Regions from separate parts of the Pseudomonas sp. CCC3.1 genome, predicted to be linked through region 1. Evidence: predicted binding sites of a transcription regulator. Region 1 holds the regulator's gene; the other holds the start of a gene.
What was found. Region 1 encodes LexA, which represses DNA repair genes until DNA is damaged. Its sites were predicted from a motif close to CTGTNTNNNNANACAG; they were not measured.

Region 1 (8,191 bases):
AGACTGCGCTCATCTGTAGGAATGGCTACATGGGAATCAGCCTCTGCCCATCCATGCCCAGGAAAATGCTTACCCGTTGCAGCCATACCCGCAGCGTTCATCCCGCGAATAAAGGCGCCCGCCAACAATGCCGCACGCTCAGGGTCGCCTTCAAAAGAACGGCTGCCCACCACCGCGCTGCGCTGGTAATCAAGGTCCAGGACCGGGGCAAAGCTCAAATCCAGGCCTATGGCCAAGACTTCTGTGGCCATGATCCAGCCGCATTGCTCTGCCAAGTACTCTGCATTAGGGTTATCGGCAATTGCGCGCATAGCGGGAAGACGCACAAAGCCCTGGCGTAGACGCTGCACCCGGCCGCCTTCCTGGTCGACTGCCAGCAACAAATCGGGACGCACGGCACGAATCGACGCACTCAACTCACGCACCTGCCGCGGATGCTCAATATTGCGCGCAAAGATGATCAACCCGCCCACTTCAGGCTGGCGCAGCAATTGCCGGTCTTCAGCCGTCAGCCAGGTACCGGCGACGTCCACCATCAAGGAGCCTTGCAAGGCAGAACTCATGGAAAATCCTTAAGAGAGAAAGCGCTTATATCCCGTTAAAGGGTGCAGGCACACGCCTGAGCGCCGCGCACCAGAGAGGCAGCGGTGAATCAATAGACGGGAATAAGTCAGGGCTAGACATGGCGGCTAGCTTAGCGGAACAAAGCTGCCGCGCCCACCCGCGAACAGTCAAACCTTGACGGCGATCGGCGGAGTTTTAGTGCGGGGACGAAGCTGGGCACTGGCCATCGCCGGGTCAGTGACACCGCTTTGTGCACGCATACCAGCCGCGAGGAATGGCACCATCAAGCGCATCACCTGCTCGATTGAAGTATTCACCCCAAAATCGGTTTCGGCGATGGCACGCAGGGCTTTGATCCCCGACATGCTGAATGCCGCTGCGCCGAGCATAAAGTGCACACGCCAAAACAGCTCAATCGGCGGGATCTGAGGCGCGGCCTCGTTCACCAGTACCATATAACGGCGAAAAACCTTGCCGTACATGTCTTCGAGATAGCGACGCAAGTGCCCTTGGCTCTGGCTGAACGCCAAACCCAGCAAGCGCATGAAAATGGACAGGTCATTACCGCTGCGCGGCTGAATCACCAGCGCCTGCTCAACCAGCATTTCCAACAGCTCTTCAAGGCTAGGGCGCTGCTCAGGCTTGGCTTGACGACGCTCCAGCTCGCGATCAAGGTTGGCGCAAAACGGCCCCAGGAAGCGCGAGAAAACCGCCTGAATCAGCGCTTTTTTCGAACCAAAATGATAATTGACCGCCGCCAGGTTGACCGAGGCTTTGCTGGTAATCAGCCGCAATGAAGTTTCAGCAAAACCTTTTTCCGCGAACAGCTGCTCAGCAGCATCAAGGATACGTTCAACGGTTTCCGACTGGGCCATGGCTACTCCGCCTGACAAAACATTAAAACACCTGTTTGAAACATACGTTTCGACTTGTAAAAAGTCAAGGCGGCGTGTTCGGTTTGCGACCGGGCGGTCTCGCATTTAACCACAGCCGCCGCCAGCAAGGCTTCGGCTGATAAAAGGCGGTTCATACAAACTGCCAGTGACCGTCCAGCGGATGGCTGAAAATGGGTGATTGCCAATAAGCCTTCACTGTATATAATCCCAGTCACTGTATAAAAAGACAGAGCGATCACCATGTTAAAACTGACGCCACGCCAAGCTGAGATCCTGGCCTTCATCAAGCGATGCCTGGATGACAACGGATACCCGCCCACCCGTGCCGAGATCGCACAGGAACTGGGTTTCAAATCCCCCAACGCCGCCGAAGAGCACCTCAAGGCCCTTGCTCGCAAGGGGGCCATCGAAATGACGCCCGGCGCTTCTCGCGGCATTCGCATCCCCGGCTTTGAGGCCAAGGCTGACGAATCGACCCTACCCATCATCGGCCGAGTCGCTGCAGGCGCCCCGATCCTGGCGCAAGAGCACGTCGAAGAGTCCTGCAACATCAACCCGACCTTCTTCCACCCACGCGCCGACTACCTGTTACGGGTACAAGGCATGAGCATGAAGGACGTCGGCATCTTTGATGGCGACCTTCTGGCGGTGCATACCTGCCGCGAAGCCCGAAACGGCCAGATTGTTGTGGCCCGCATTGACGACGAAGTCACTGTAAAGCGCTTCAAGCGTGAAGGCAGCAAAGTCTGGCTGATCGCTGAAAACCCGGATTTCGCGCCCATTGAGGTCAACCTCAAAGAGCAAGAGCTGGTTATCGAAGGCCTGAGCGTCGGCGTTATCCGCCGCTAAAAGGAGATGCCATGCAGTTCCCACACACACCGTTGCCAGCACAACTCCCTTTGTTCGAAGTGTTCATGGCGCAACCCATGCCCTCTGCGATCAAAGAAGTGCTCGATGCACCCTGGAGCGCCGAACCCGAAGTCTTCAGTGAGTTGTCGCTGCGCGGTGCTGCGGGAAACTGCCTGAACCTGCTGGCTCCCATGCTCCGCGAATTGAGCGAGCAACAAGACGACCGCTGGCTGACCCTAATAGCACCGCCTGCCAGCTTGACTCAAAGCTGGCTGCGAGATGCCGGGTTGAACCGCGAGCGTATTTTGCTTCTGCAACCCAACGGCAATAAAAGCGCCTTGCAACTTACCTGCGAAGCGCTGCGCTTGGGTCGCAGCCACACAGTGGTCAGCTGGATCAACCCGTTGACCGTCGCCGCTCGCCAACAACTGATTGGCGCAGCACGTATCGGGCACGGGCAAAGCTTGAATATTCGCTTGGGCTAAACACAGGGCTTGCGCGCAATGCTCAAGCCTGTCTGTGACACGCATGACTCATTAAGCGCTTAATGCAGAATGCGCGGTCCTTCGTCTTTTTCAAGCTCGCCTTCGGCCAATCGGCCAGCCATCTGCACACCTACGCTGAGCATGGCTTTGGCCACCTCGACGTGTTGACCTTGAAGAAAAACCTTGGCGTCTTCAGAGAAGTTGAGCGTCACCAAAGACCCCTCGTCTTCAGCCCGGCGCAACTCGATACGGCCGTCTGGCAATTCGACAATTTCTAGAAAGGACGTTGGCATAAAAGTTTGTTCTCCACGAAAGCGCGGGATTATATCAGTCATCCCTTGTCATTTTTCCAGGATCTGAGACGGTTTAATGACTGACTGATGAATGACTGTACAGTTTTATGCGCGTCCTTCAACACTCATTTAGTCCATCGCGGAACCGAATGGCCAAACCCTTGAGGTTCTGACGCCACTCTTCCAATGTCTCGCGACTCAACGCTTCGGGAGTTTCGTCTTCCAGGTTCACTGTCTCGATCAGAGGCTGAAACACGTCTGCCTTAACCTTCTTCGGCGCTTGCAACGGCTGGTACAACGCCGCGTGCGTAGCAACCAATTGCGCCAACCAGGTGTGCGGCGCTTGTGCCAGCTCGACCATTTCAGCCAATTCGGGGATCGCCACCGCATCCAGTATTTCTTTAGTCAGCAGCAACTCAACACGAGGAGCATTGGCCTGAGGCAAGCGATAAAAGCCAGCAATCTCGTGACACAACCCCAAAAGTGCCCCATACAAATGGAACACAGCTGACTCGCGCTCAGACTGAACCAGCGCCTGAGCATTCATGGCCCTGCCTTCGCCCGCCTTGTTCATGGCTTCAAGCGCCAGGCCAGCAAAATAAATTTTCTGATTGGTACGGGTATAGAGTTCGTGAGCCATGTTGAGGCGCTCCACAGCGAATGGGGTAAGGGCTGACAGCAGTCTCAGGGATAGGGGATAAGGGCGCAAGGCCATGACGAGAGGATTTTTCTCCGTCACAAACCAAAAGATCGCGAGACAAGCTCGCTCCTTGATATGTAGCGCCCGTAGCAGTTGACGAGCTTTGCGAGGCTACGTCCGGCTGCGCAGCAGTCGTAAAACCTTCCAACTCGGCGTTTCAAAGCTCACCCCAACACAAACTGTAGTCGCTGCCGAGGCACGAAGGCTGCGAGGGACACCCACCTAAACAAAAACCGCGCAAGGCATGCAGCCCTTGCGCGGTTTTTTAGCCGGTCAGCTCGGTATCAAGCGTCTTTTTCTTTACGCTTGTCTTCGACTTTCCAGCTGCCACCGTCGTAGAACGCACGCCAGCCTGTCGGTTTGCCATCCACTTCAGTCTGCACGTATTGCTCTTTGGTTTTGCGACTGTAGCGAATAACCGCCGGGCGGCCATCCGGGTCTTTCTTAGGCGCTTCACACAGGAAGTGATACTTGGGATCAATCTCATCCTTGTGAGGAATGATCTCGATCACCAACGGCGCACGGGTTTCACGGTTTTTCGGGAACTGGCTCGCTGCCAGGAACAGGCCCGATGCACCGTCACGCAGGATGTAGGTGTCGTTTACTTTCTCGCACTTGAGCTCCGGCATTTTCACCGGATCCATTTTCGGCGGCGCCGCCTCACCGCTTTTCAGCAGTTTGCGGGTGTTTTTACATTCCGCGTTGGTGCAGCCGAAGAACTTGCCGAAACGACCCGTTTTAAGCTGCATCTCGCTGCCGCACTTGTCGCACTCAAGGCTCGGCCCTTCGTAGCCTTTGATGCGATAGTTGCCTTCTTCGATTTCGTAACCCACGCAATCCGGGTTGTTACCGCAGATGTGCAGCTTGTGCTTTTCATCCAGCAGGTAGGCGTCCATCGCCGTGCTGCAAATCGGGCAACGATGTTTGCCCAGCAGTACCAGCGACTCGGACTCACCTTCGTCGTCCGCCGCGATTTCGTCACCCGGCACCAGATTAACGGTGGCCTTGCAGCGCTCTTTAGGCGGCAGGCTGTAACCTGAGCAACCCAGGAACACGCCTGTCGAAGCCGTACGAATCTGCATCGGACGACCACATTCCTTGCACGGAATATCGGTCATGACCGGCTGGTTGGCGCGCATGCCGCCATCCGGCGCAGCCGCTACTTCAAGTTTTTTCTTGAACTCGCCGTAGAACTCGTCCAGCACGTTTTTCCAGTCGCGCTCACCTTGTGCCACATCGTCGAGGTTCTCTTCCATGCCGGCGGTAAAGCCGTAGTCCATGAGATCAGAGAAGCTCTCGGACAAGCGCTCGGTAACGATATCGCCCATTTTTTCGGAGTAGAAACGACGGTTGTGCAGCGCAACGTAACCACGGTCTTGAATGGTCCCGATAATCGCCGCGTAGGTCGAAGGACGACCAATACCGCGTTTTTCCATCTCTTTTACCAGGCTGGCCTCGGAGTAACGCGCAGGTGGCTTGGTGAAGTGCTGGCTCGGATCGAGATCAATCAGTTTGAGCACGTCACCCTGAGCCATATCCGGCAATACGTCGTCATCGCCCGGCTTGGTGATTTGCGGCATCACACGGGTATAACCATCGAACTTCAGGATGCGGCCTTTGGCACGCAACTCGAAATCACCGGCTGCCACGCTGACGGTGGTCGACAAATATTTGGCTGGCAGCATCTGGCACGCCACGAATTGGCGCCAGATCAGCTCGTAGAGGCGCTCAGCGTCGCGCTCCATGCCCGACAGCTTGCTCGGGTGCATATTCACGTCAGAAGGACGAATCGCTTCGTGAGCCTCTTGTGCGCCTTCCTTGCTGCTGTACACGTTAGGCGCCGGCGGCAGGTACGACTCGCCGAACTCGCTTTCTATGTAAGTACGCGCCATCGCGACCGCATCGGCAGAGAGGTTGGTAGAGTCGGTACGCATATAGGTGATGTAGCCCGCTTCATACAAACGCTGGGCCATCATCATGGTTTTCTTCACCCCGAAGCCCAGGCGGTTACTCGCGGCCTGCTGCAGGGTGGAGGTAATAAACGGTGCCGACGGCTTGCTGCTGGTCGGTTTGTCTTCACGCTTGACGATGGTGTAGTTGGAGGCTTTGAGCTTCTCCAGCGCGGCCATGGCCTGGGCTTCGTTCAGCGGCTTGAAGGCCTCGCCTTTTTCACGGGCAACATCGAAGCGCACTTTCGCGCCCTTGGCCGTACCGAGGTCGGCGTGGATTTCCCAGTACTCTTCAGGGTTGAACGCACGAATTTCACGCTCACGCTCAACCACCAGCTTCACGGCAACCGACTGCACACGGCCAGCCGACAGGCCGCGGGCAATTTTTGCCCACAGCAGCGGCGACACCATGTAACCCACCACACGGTCGAGGAAGCGACGCGCCTGCTGGGCGTTCACCCGGTTGATGTCCAGCTCGCCCGGCTTGGAAAAGGCTTCTTGAATCGCCTTCTTGGTGATTTCGTTGAACACCACGCGCTTGTAGCGGCTGTCGTCACCACCAATGGCTTCGCGCAGGTGCCAGGCAATGGCTTCCCCCTCGCGATCCAAGTCGGTTGCGAGATAGATGGTGTCAGCATCTTTGGCGAGCCGGCGCAGCTCTTCGATGACCTTTTCCTTGCCAGGCAAGATCTCGTACTTGGCTTTCCAGCCATGCTCGGGATCGACCCCCATGCGCGAGATTAGCTGCTTTTGAGCCTTCTCTTTAGGCGACAGGGCCGGCGCTTCGCCCGCCGCTGCCTTACCACGCTTGGCAGCAGGTTCTTTACTGGCGCTAGCCGAACCGCTGGTGGGCAGGTCTCGGATATGGCCGATACTCGACTTCACCACGTACTCGTTGCCCAAGTACTTGTTGATGGTCTTGGCCTTAGCCGGGGATTCCACAATGACCAGCGATTTGCCCATGGATCAGAAAATTCCTGAATTCTAGAAGTGAAAGGCGGTGAGCGCCTGACGCGGCACCGCTATATATAGTGGCTACAAGGTGAGGTCAAGCACAGGGTGCTGCGCGACCAGGCCTTATGTCCGGGAAAAAAGGCTGTCTTCAGCCTCAATCAAAGCAAAGCGCGGAACCTGTTCACCCTCAACGGTGACCGTTTCAAGGAACATGCTCAGCGGGCGGACCCAAAAGCCGTATTCGCCATACAAGGCCTGGTAAAAAACCACGTCCTCTTCGGTTTCTGAGTGGCGAGCCACATTGAATACCCGATATTGCGGCCCTTTGTAATGCTGATAGAGCCCAGGTTGTAGCGCCATGTTGCGGCTCCCTGCAAATAAAAAAGAAAAACACCTAAAAACAAAAACCGGGGCACATGGCCCCGGCTTCCATCAACGCAACGCTTTAAACGCGTTCGAAGACAGTGGCAATGCCCTGGCCAAGACCAATGCACATGGTGGACAACCCGAAAGTGCCGCCATTTTGCTTCATCACATTGAGCAAAGTGCCGGAGATACGAGCACCCGAGCATCCAAATGGATGGCCCAGAGCGATTGCACCGCCGTGCAGGTTAACCTTCTCATTCATCTTGTCGAGCACTTTCAGATCTTTCAGCACTGGCAGAGCCTGTGCAGCGAAAGCCTCGTTGAGCTCAATGAAGTCGATGTCGGCCATATTCAAGCCCGCGCGCTTCAATGCTTTTTGTGTCGCCGGTACTGGACCATAGCCCATGATTGCCGGATCCACACCCGCTACTGCCATCGAGCGGATCACGGCCAGCGGCTCAAGACCCAAGTCTTTAGCGCGCTGAGCCGACATAACGATCATGCACGAAGCACCGTCGGTAATCTGCGACGACGTACCCGCCGTTACGGTGCCACCCTTAGGGTTGAACGCAGGCTTCAATGCAGCCAGGCTTTCCAGGGTCGTTTCCGGACGGATGGTTTCATCGTAGTCGAAAATTTTCAGGAAGCCGTTTTCGTCATAGCCTTGCATCGGGATGATTTCGTCTTTGAACTTGCCTTCAATCGTCGCCTTGTGGGCCAACTGATGAGAACGCACGCCAAAGGCATCCTGCTGCTCACGGGTGATGCCATGCATCTTGCCAAGCATTTCAGCGGTCAGGCCCATCATGCCCGACGCTTTGGCCGCGTACAGCGACATGTGCGGGTTAGGGTCAACGCCGTGCATCATGCTCACGTGGCCCATATGCTCGACGCCGCCAACCACGAACACGTCACCGTTACCGGTCATGATCGCTTGCGCAGCAGTGTGCAAAGCGCTCATGGAGGAACCGCACAGGCGGCTCACGGTTTGTGCCGCAGACGTGTGCGGAATCTGGGTCATCAGCGACGCCATGCGCGCAATGTTCCAGCCCTGCTCCAGGGTCTGGTTTACACAGCCCCAGATCACGTCTTCGACTTCGTTCGGGTCAACCTTGTTGTTGCGCTCCAGCACTTT
Region 2 (8,191 bases), 2.6 Mb from region 1:
AAATCGGGCTGCAGGTTGCGCAACAGCCCGATTTTACAGAGTCGACTCAACGCAGGTCGAGCACATCTTGCATGTCGTACAAACCAGGCTCACGCCCTTGCAGCCACAAGGCAGCGCGAACAGCACCCTTGGCGAAAGTCATGCGACTGGATGCCTTGTGGGTGATCTCAAGACGCTCACCCTCTGCAGCAAACAGAACCGTATGATCGCCAACCACATCGCCGCCGCGAACGGTCGCAAAACCAATAGTCTCGCGCTCACGAGCACCGGTATGGCCTTCACGGCCGTAAACCGCAACCTTTTGCAGGTCACGCCCCAACGCATCAGCAATCACCTCACCCATGCGCATGGCCGTGCCCGATGGCGCATCAACCTTGTGCCGGTGATGAGCTTCGATGATTTCAATATCCGCATCATCACCCATCACCCGCGCCGCCATATCGAGCAACTTGAGCGACAGGTTGACGCCAACACTGAAGTTCGCCGCAAACACAATCGGAATATCTTTTGCAGCTTCAACCAGCAACTGCTTCTGTGCAGCGCTCAACCCCGTGGTACCGATCACCATGGCTTTGCCCGTCTTGCGGCAGAAAGCCAGGTTATTGAGCATCACCTCAGGCAGCGTGAAATCAATCAGTACGTCGAATTCATCAGCAACATCTTCAAGGCTTGCTGACAGCGGCACACCGATGCGCCCAAGAGACACGAGCTCACCCGCATCAGCGCCCACCAGCGAACTGCCTGGACGGACAACCGCCGCAGTCAGGCCACACAGCGGTGAACGCTGCTGCACCGCATCAATCAGCGTCTTGCCCATGCGCCCGGCAGCGCCCATCACAGCTATACGTCGCATGCCCTGCCCCTTATAAGTCGCCGAAGAAACGCTTCACACCTTCGAACCAACCGGTCGCGTTCGGCGAGTGGCAGCTATCGCCTTCCAGCGTCGAACGGAACTCTTCCATCAACTCACGCTGACGACGGCTCAGCTTCACAGGCGTCTCAACCACAACACGGCACATCAAGTCGCCAACACCGCCACCACGAACCGGAGCAACACCTTTGCCACGCAGGCGGAACTGCTTACCGGTTTGCGTGCCCTCAGGGACTTTGAGCTTGACCCGACCATCCAGCGTCGGCACTTCAAGTTCCGCACCCAGTGCAGCATCAGCAAAACTGATTGGCACCTCACAGAACAGATGTTTGCCATCGCGCTGGAAAATCGCGTGCTCGCGCACATCGATGACCACGTACAGATCGCCAGCCGGGCCGCCCTGCACACCTGCTTCACCTTCGCCAGACAGACGAATACGATCACCCGTATCGACACCCGCCGGCACTTTCACGGAAAGCGTTTTGTACTCTTCTACGCGACCTTCGCCACGGCAGCTTTCACAAGGATCGGAGATGATCTTGCCTTGGCCATGGCAACGCGGGCAGGTCTGCTGAACAGAGAAGAAACCCTGTTGCATGCGCACCTGACCAATACCGCCACAGGTGGTACAGGTCACTGGCGAAGAACCTTTCTTCGCGCCGGAACCGTCGCACGGCTTGCAATTGACCAACGTCGGCACACGAATATTGACCGTGGTACCGCGTACAGCTTCTTCCAGGTTCAGTTCCAGTGTGTAGCGCAAATCGCTTCCGCGCTGAGCACCACCCCGAGAGCCGCCACGGCCGCCGCCAAAGAAATCGCTGAATACATCGCCGAAGATATCGGAGAAGTTCTGCCCACCAAAACCAGCACCGCCGCCACCCATTTGCGGATCAACACCGGCATGGCCGTACTGATCGTAAGCAGCACGCTTGCTGGAGTCCGACAGCACTTCATACGCCTCATTCGCCTCTTTAAACAGCTCTTCGGAGGCCTTGTCATCCGGATTACGGTCCGGGTGATGCTTCATTGCGAGACGACGATACGCTTTTTTCAGCTCCACCTCAGTGGTGGTCCGTTCGACACCCAATATTTCGTAATAGTCGCGCTTTGCCATAATTCTTTGCACTCTCAAGGACGTTTGGAAAAACCCTCCCGAGCCTCACCAAACCCGCCGAGCCTGGACAAACAAGGCTCAACTCACGTCTTTTCAACGATATTGGTTTCTGATTAACAGCCAATGCATTGGCCGACAGGAGCGGTTACTTCAGACAGAGACACATAAAAGCGTTTGTCCCAACCGCCAGCATTCGACCTTGTCGCATGCTGTAAAAATTCCTCTACTCCAGACACGCCAACGCGGGAGCAAGCTCCCGCGCGGCGACATCCTACCAGTCACCGCTTATGCACGGTCAACCGGCCGACCAACAAGCTAATTACTTGTGGTCTTTAACTTCTTCGAACTCAGCGTCGACAACGTCATCCGCTTTTTCAGCCGAATCAGCTGGCTTGGCCGCTGCGTCTGCCGGGTTCGCTTGCTCCGCGTACATTTTCTGTGCGACTGGAGCAGACACCTTGGACAGCTCTTCAACCTTGGCTTCGATAGCAGCCTTGTCGTCGCCTTTAACAGCGGCTTCAAGTGCAACTACAGCAGCTTCAATTGCAGCTTTCTCTTCCTCAGTAACCTTGTCGCCAGCATCAGCAACCATTTTACGAGTCGAGTGAACCAGTGCGTCGCCCTGGTTACGCGCTGCCGCCAGCTCTTCAAACTTGCGGTCTTCCTCAGCGTTGACTTCAGCGTCACGTACCATCTGAGCAATTTCTTCCTCGGACAGACCCGAGTTCGCCTTGATCACGATGGACTGAGACTTGCCAGTCGCCTTGTCTTTTGCACTTACGTGCAGGATGCCGTTGGCATCGATGTCGAAGGTTACTTCGATCTGAGGCACGCCACGTGGAGCAGGTGGAATGTCAGCCAGGTCGAACTTGCCCAACGACTTGTTCTGAGCCGCTTGTTTACGCTCACCTTGCAGCACGTGAATGGTCACCGCGCCCTGGTTATCGTCAGCAGTCGAGAACACTTGCGATTTCTTGGTAGGAATCGTGGTGTTTTTCTCGATCAGAGCAGTCATTACACCGCCCATGGTTTCGATACCCAGCGTCAGCGGGCTCACGTCCAGCAGCAGAACGTCTTTAACATCACCAGCCAATACCGCGCCCTGGATAGCAGCACCCATTGCAACCGCTTCGTCCGGGTTCACATCTTTACGTGCTTCTTTGCCGAAGAACTCAGTGACCAGCTTCTGTACCAGCGGCATACGAGTCTGACCACCGACCAGAATCACGTCGTTGATCGCGCCAACATCGATACCAGCATCTTTCAGAGCCAGACGGCAAGGCTCGATGGTGCGCTGAACCAGGTCTTCAACCAGCGATTCCAGCTTGGCGCGCGAAATTTTCACGTTCAAGTGCTTAGGACCGGTGGCATCTGCAGTGATGTACGGCAGATTCACATCAGTCGACTGGCTCGAAGACAGTTCGATCTTGGCTTTTTCAGCAGCTTCTTTCAGACGCTGCATCGCCAGCGGGTCACCTTTAAGGTTCATGCCGCTTTCTTTCTTGAACTCGTCAACCAGGTAGTCGATCAGACGGATATCAAAGTCTTCACCACCCAGGAACGTGTCACCGTTGGTCGCCAGCACTTCAAACTGGTGCTCGCCATCAACTTCAGCAATTTCAATAACCGATACGTCAAAAGTACCGCCACCCAAGTCATAAACGATGACCGTGTGGTCGCCTTTCGCTTTATCCATACCGTAAGCCAGAGCAGCTGCGGTTGGTTCGTTGATGATGCGTTTTACGTCCAGACCCGCGATACGGCCGGCGTCTTTGGTCGCCTGACGCTGGCTGTCGTTGAAGTAGGCCGGAACGGTAATCACCGCTTCAGTCACTGGCTCGCCGAGGTAGTCTTCGGCAGTCTTCTTCATTTTCTTCAGAATTTCAGCCGAGATTTGTGGCGGTGCCATTTTCTGGCCGTTCACTTCAACCCAAGCGTCGCCGTTGTCAGCCTTGGCGATCTTGTAAGGCACCATCTGAATGTCTTTCTGTACAACTTCTTCGTCAAAACGACGACCGATCAGACGCTTCACCGCGTACAGGGTGTTATGCGGATTGGTCACTGCCTGACGCTTGGCGGATTGGCCAACCAAAATTTCACCATCGTTAGCGTACGCAACGATCGACGGCGTAGTACGCGCGCCTTCTGCGTTTTCGATAACTTTTGCTTTACCGTTTTCCAGAACCGACACACACGAGTTGGTGGTCCCGAGGTCAATACCGATAATTCTGCCCATGTTAACTCTCCCTAAATTTGGATTTTGTTGCCGCAGCAGTGATGACCAACTGCGGCATTACTTAAACGCTTGACTTCTAAATGGGGGCCTTGCGACCGATTTCAAGCCTGTTCGTCAATCGATGGCGAAACCGGCGCTGGCGCCTTGCTGACTACGACCATAGCCGGGCGCAGTAAGCGGCCATTGAGCTGATAGCCCTTTTGAAACACCTTGAGCACACTGTTTGGCTCCAGGTCTGCGCTCTCCTGCATTGCCATCGCTTGGTGAAGCCCGGCATTGAAGGGTTCGCCGTGAGGATCAATGGCTTCCAACTGATAACGCTTCAGGGTGTCCTGGAACATTTTCAGGGTCAGCTCGATCCCTTCGCGCATTGGACGAATGTTCTCGTCATCCGGATTGGACAGCTCAAGGCCGCGCTCCAGACTGTCGATTACCGGCAATAGATCGCCAGCGAACTTTTCCAATGCAAATTTGTGTGCTTTTTCAACATCCTGTTCGGCACGACGGCGAACGTTCTGCAAATCAGCAGCTACACGCAGAGCTTGATCATTAGCTGCAGCCAGTTGCTCTTCGAGCACCTGTACACGGGCCACCAGATCTTCGCCTGAAGCATCGGCGGCCTGATTAGCATCTTGATTCTGCGTATCCATAGTCTGTTCGTCTGCCATAGATTTCTCCTTTCAAACATCGTCCGCGAGCTCGACTCGCGCTTCTGCCAAGATATATGGGGTCGCAATTTTCAGGTTCAAGAGCCAAAAAGCACTAAGAAACGCCTCCTGCCTCCTTGAATGCCCCGCCTGCGAACTCAAAACCGCCTAAAAAAGCCTTAAATCCAAGCAAATAGAACTAAGCACACCCATTGTCAGCACGAAACAAAACACTGTATAAATAACCAGACATTACGTTTTGGAGCGGCTCCCATGCTGGTGCACCTGTCCGTACACAACTACGCCATCGTTGAACATCTCGATCTCGAACTCGATCGCGGGATGAGTGTAATCACTGGTGAGACCGGCGCCGGTAAATCGATCATGCTGGATGCACTCGGCCTCACCTTAGGTGACCGTGCAGACAGTGGTGTGGTTCGCCCTGGGGCCGACAAAGCCGACATTCTGGCCACCTTCGACCTGCAAAACATTCCCGAAGCCCGGGCCTGGCTTGCCGAACGCGACCTGGACAGCGACGGCCCGTGCATCTTGCGCCGAGTCATCACCGCCGAAGGTCGCTCACGGGGCTACATCAACGGCACCCCCAGCCCGCAAGGCGACTTGAAAGCCCTGGGCGAACTGTTGATAGACATTCACAGCCAGCACGAACATCAGTCGCTGCTAAAACCCGACACTCACCGCCGACTGCTCGACGAATATGCCGGGGCCTCCGACCTGGCCCGCCAGGTGCAACTGGCCGCACAACGCTGGCGCCAAACCCGCCAAGAGCTTGAGCACCTGTCCAATTCCGGGGACGAACAGCGCGCACGTCATCAGCTACTGAGCTATCAGCTCGAAGAGCTCGAAACCTTGTCGCTGGGTGAAAACGAACTGGAAGAACTGGAGCAGGAACACAAAAACCTGACCAATGCCGAAACCTTGCTGACTATTTGCCGCCAGGTTGTCGAACAGTGCAGTGAAAACGACTCCGGCAACGTCCTCAATGCCCTGACGGTAAGCCTGAATCGCCTGTCGAGCATCAATAACAACTCTGGCTCATTGAGCGAAGCAACCGACCTGCTGGCCAGTGCGCAGATTCAGGTCGAAGAAGCCGTGGGCGAACTCAATCGCTTCCTCGATCATTTCGATGCGGATCCGGGTCGCCTGCAATACCTCGAAGAACGGCTGGACACCATCTACAGCCTCGCACGCAAGCACCGCGTGCAACCTGCCGACGTCGCTGCCCTGCAACAAAACCTGCTCGACGAACTGGAAACACTCAACGCAAACGATGAAAACATCGAGCGCCTGACCAATGAGCTGGCGTCTTACACCCGCCACTATCAAGAGTGCGCACGCGAACTGAGCAACCTGCGCGGTCATGCCGCGACCCGCTTGAGCAGCGCCGTTGAAGAAGAAATCCAGCGCTTGGGCATGCCCGGCGGCCGCTTTGTGATCGAGTTGCGCCCACAGAGCAGCAGCGACCCGATGCCCCACGGCCTGGAACATGTCGAGCTTCTGGTCAGTGCCAACCCTGGTCAACCGCTCAAGGCGTTAGCCAAAGTAGCGTCTGGTGGTGAGTTATCACGTATCAGCCTGGCCATTCAGGTCATCACGGCACAAACCTCGCGCGTACCGACCCTGGTGTTCGACGAGGTAGACGTGGGCATCGGCGGCCCGACTGCTGAAATCGTCGGCCAGCTACTGCGCCGCCTGGGTGAGCGCGGCCAAGTATTGACGGTCACTCACCTACCGCAAGTCGCCGCGCAGTGCCATCAGCATCTCTTCGTGCACAAGGCTCGCGAAAGCGAGACAACACGCACAGCCGTCTCAAAATTGAGCAAAAAAGAACGCGTAGAAGAAGTCGCCCGCATGCTCGGCGGCATTGACCTGACCAAAGAATCGCTGGCTCACGCCAAGAAAATGGTGGTCACTGCGAAAAATCTCGCAGCTTAACGACGAACGGTCACGGAAAATCATTTTCCAGACAGCACGAAGGCGACTCGGAGGTCGCCTTCGTTCGTTTCGCGAACCGAAATTCGCGCGACATGCTTATTTAGTTTTCTTGCGTACGTACAGCACCAAGTTGTGATCCACCAACTCAACACCGTGCTTGGCCGCGATGGCGTGCTGCAATTTTTCGATGTCTTCGTCGAAAAATTCAATCACTTCACCGCTGTCCACGTTGACCATATGGTCGTGGTGACCGCCATCCGCATCAGCCAGTTCAAAGACCGCATGACCGCCATCAAAATTGTGGCGGATCACCAGCCCGGCTGACTCAAACTGGGTCAACACACGGTAAACCGTGGCCAGACCGACGTCTTCGCCAGCCTGCATAAGAGCCTTATATACATCCTCGGCGCTCATGTGACGCTGCTCGGCAGAGTCAAGCATTTGTAGAATCTTGACTCGTGGCAGAGTCACCTTAAGTCCGGCCTTACGTAGTTCGCTATTTTCAACCATGGTTAGCTTTCTCGCGGAAGCCGCTTCGCAGCTTCTCTTAATACGGGTATGATCGGCGTTTACGTTGTCCCAGCCAAGATAGTGGAAGTCGCCCACCGATGCAAAACACCAAGCTCTTGCTAACCAGTTTCACCTTTGTGGGACTGCTCGCACTCGCCGGTTGTTCATTCCCCGGGGTTTACAAAATCGACATCCAACAGGGCAATGTCGTCACGCAGGACATGATAAACCAGTTGCGCCCGGGAATGACCCGCCGGCAAGTGCGGTTTATTATGGGCAACGCCCTGCTGACCGATACATTCCACCCTGATCGCTGGGATTATTTGTATAGCCTGCAGCCCGGCGGCGGTGAACGCCAACAAGAACGCATCAGTGTGTTCTTCAACCAAAACGACCAGCTCGTCAGCTTGTCAGGTGATTTCAAGCCTGGTGTAAGCCGCGACGAAGCGATTCTGGGCAAAGAAGGTCCATCCGAGGTGATCACACCGACGGATCCGGTACCAGCTCCTGCCGAGAAGAGTGATGTTCCGGCCAAACCGGGATCATTGCTTGATCAAATCCAGAAGGACGTCGACGGGGTTGAAACAGTACCTGTCCCGACGCCAACGCCTCTGGATACCAACGAGCAATAACCGCTCGTTACGAAAAAGCCCGGCATGCCGGGCTTTTTGTTATCTGCACTAAAGAGCGGTTTACAACTCGCTCAATCGCTTGGCTTCAGCCGCCTTGGCAGCACGCTGACGCCTGATCTCTTTAGGATCAGCCAACAGAGGGCGGTAGATCTCGATACGATCCCCAGCCTGCACCACGCGAACCTGCGGGTTCATCACCTGCTTGCCAAAGATACCCACCGG

Region 2: recN (DNA repair protein RecN) is a predicted target of LexA. The motif match lies at 5,105-5,120, and genes of this name have one in related genera.

The regions. Positions count from the first base shown of each region.
Region 1 covers NZ_CP133778.1:1,078,105-1,086,295, reverse strand. The annotation lists gene nagZ (beta-N-acetylhexosaminidase) at 1-551, opposite strand, end outside; gene RHM56_RS04975 (TetR/AcrR family transcriptional regulator) at 732-1,439, opposite strand; gene lexA (transcriptional repressor LexA) at 1,701-2,309, shown strand; gene sulA (SOS-induced cell division inhibitor SulA) at 2,321-2,794, shown strand; gene RHM56_RS04960 (hypothetical protein) at 2,854-3,087, opposite strand; gene RHM56_RS04955 (DUF6586 family protein) at 3,206-3,727, opposite strand; gene topA (type I DNA topoisomerase) at 4,072-6,699, opposite strand; gene RHM56_RS04945 (DUF1653 domain-containing protein) at 6,814-7,050, opposite strand; gene fadA (acetyl-CoA C-acyltransferase FadA) at 7,136-8,191, opposite strand, start outside.
Region 2 covers NZ_CP133778.1:4,341,778-4,349,968, forward strand. The annotation lists gene dapB (4-hydroxy-tetrahydrodipicolinate reductase) at 47-853, opposite strand; gene dnaJ (molecular chaperone DnaJ) at 864-1,988, opposite strand; gene dnaK (molecular chaperone DnaK) at 2,308-4,224, opposite strand; gene grpE (nucleotide exchange factor GrpE) at 4,326-4,892, opposite strand; gene recN (DNA repair protein RecN) at 5,145-6,827, shown strand; gene fur (ferric iron uptake transcriptional regulator) at 6,924-7,337, opposite strand; gene RHM56_RS19180 (outer membrane protein assembly factor BamE) at 7,436-7,969, shown strand; gene RHM56_RS19185 (RnfH family protein) at 8,030-8,191, opposite strand, start outside.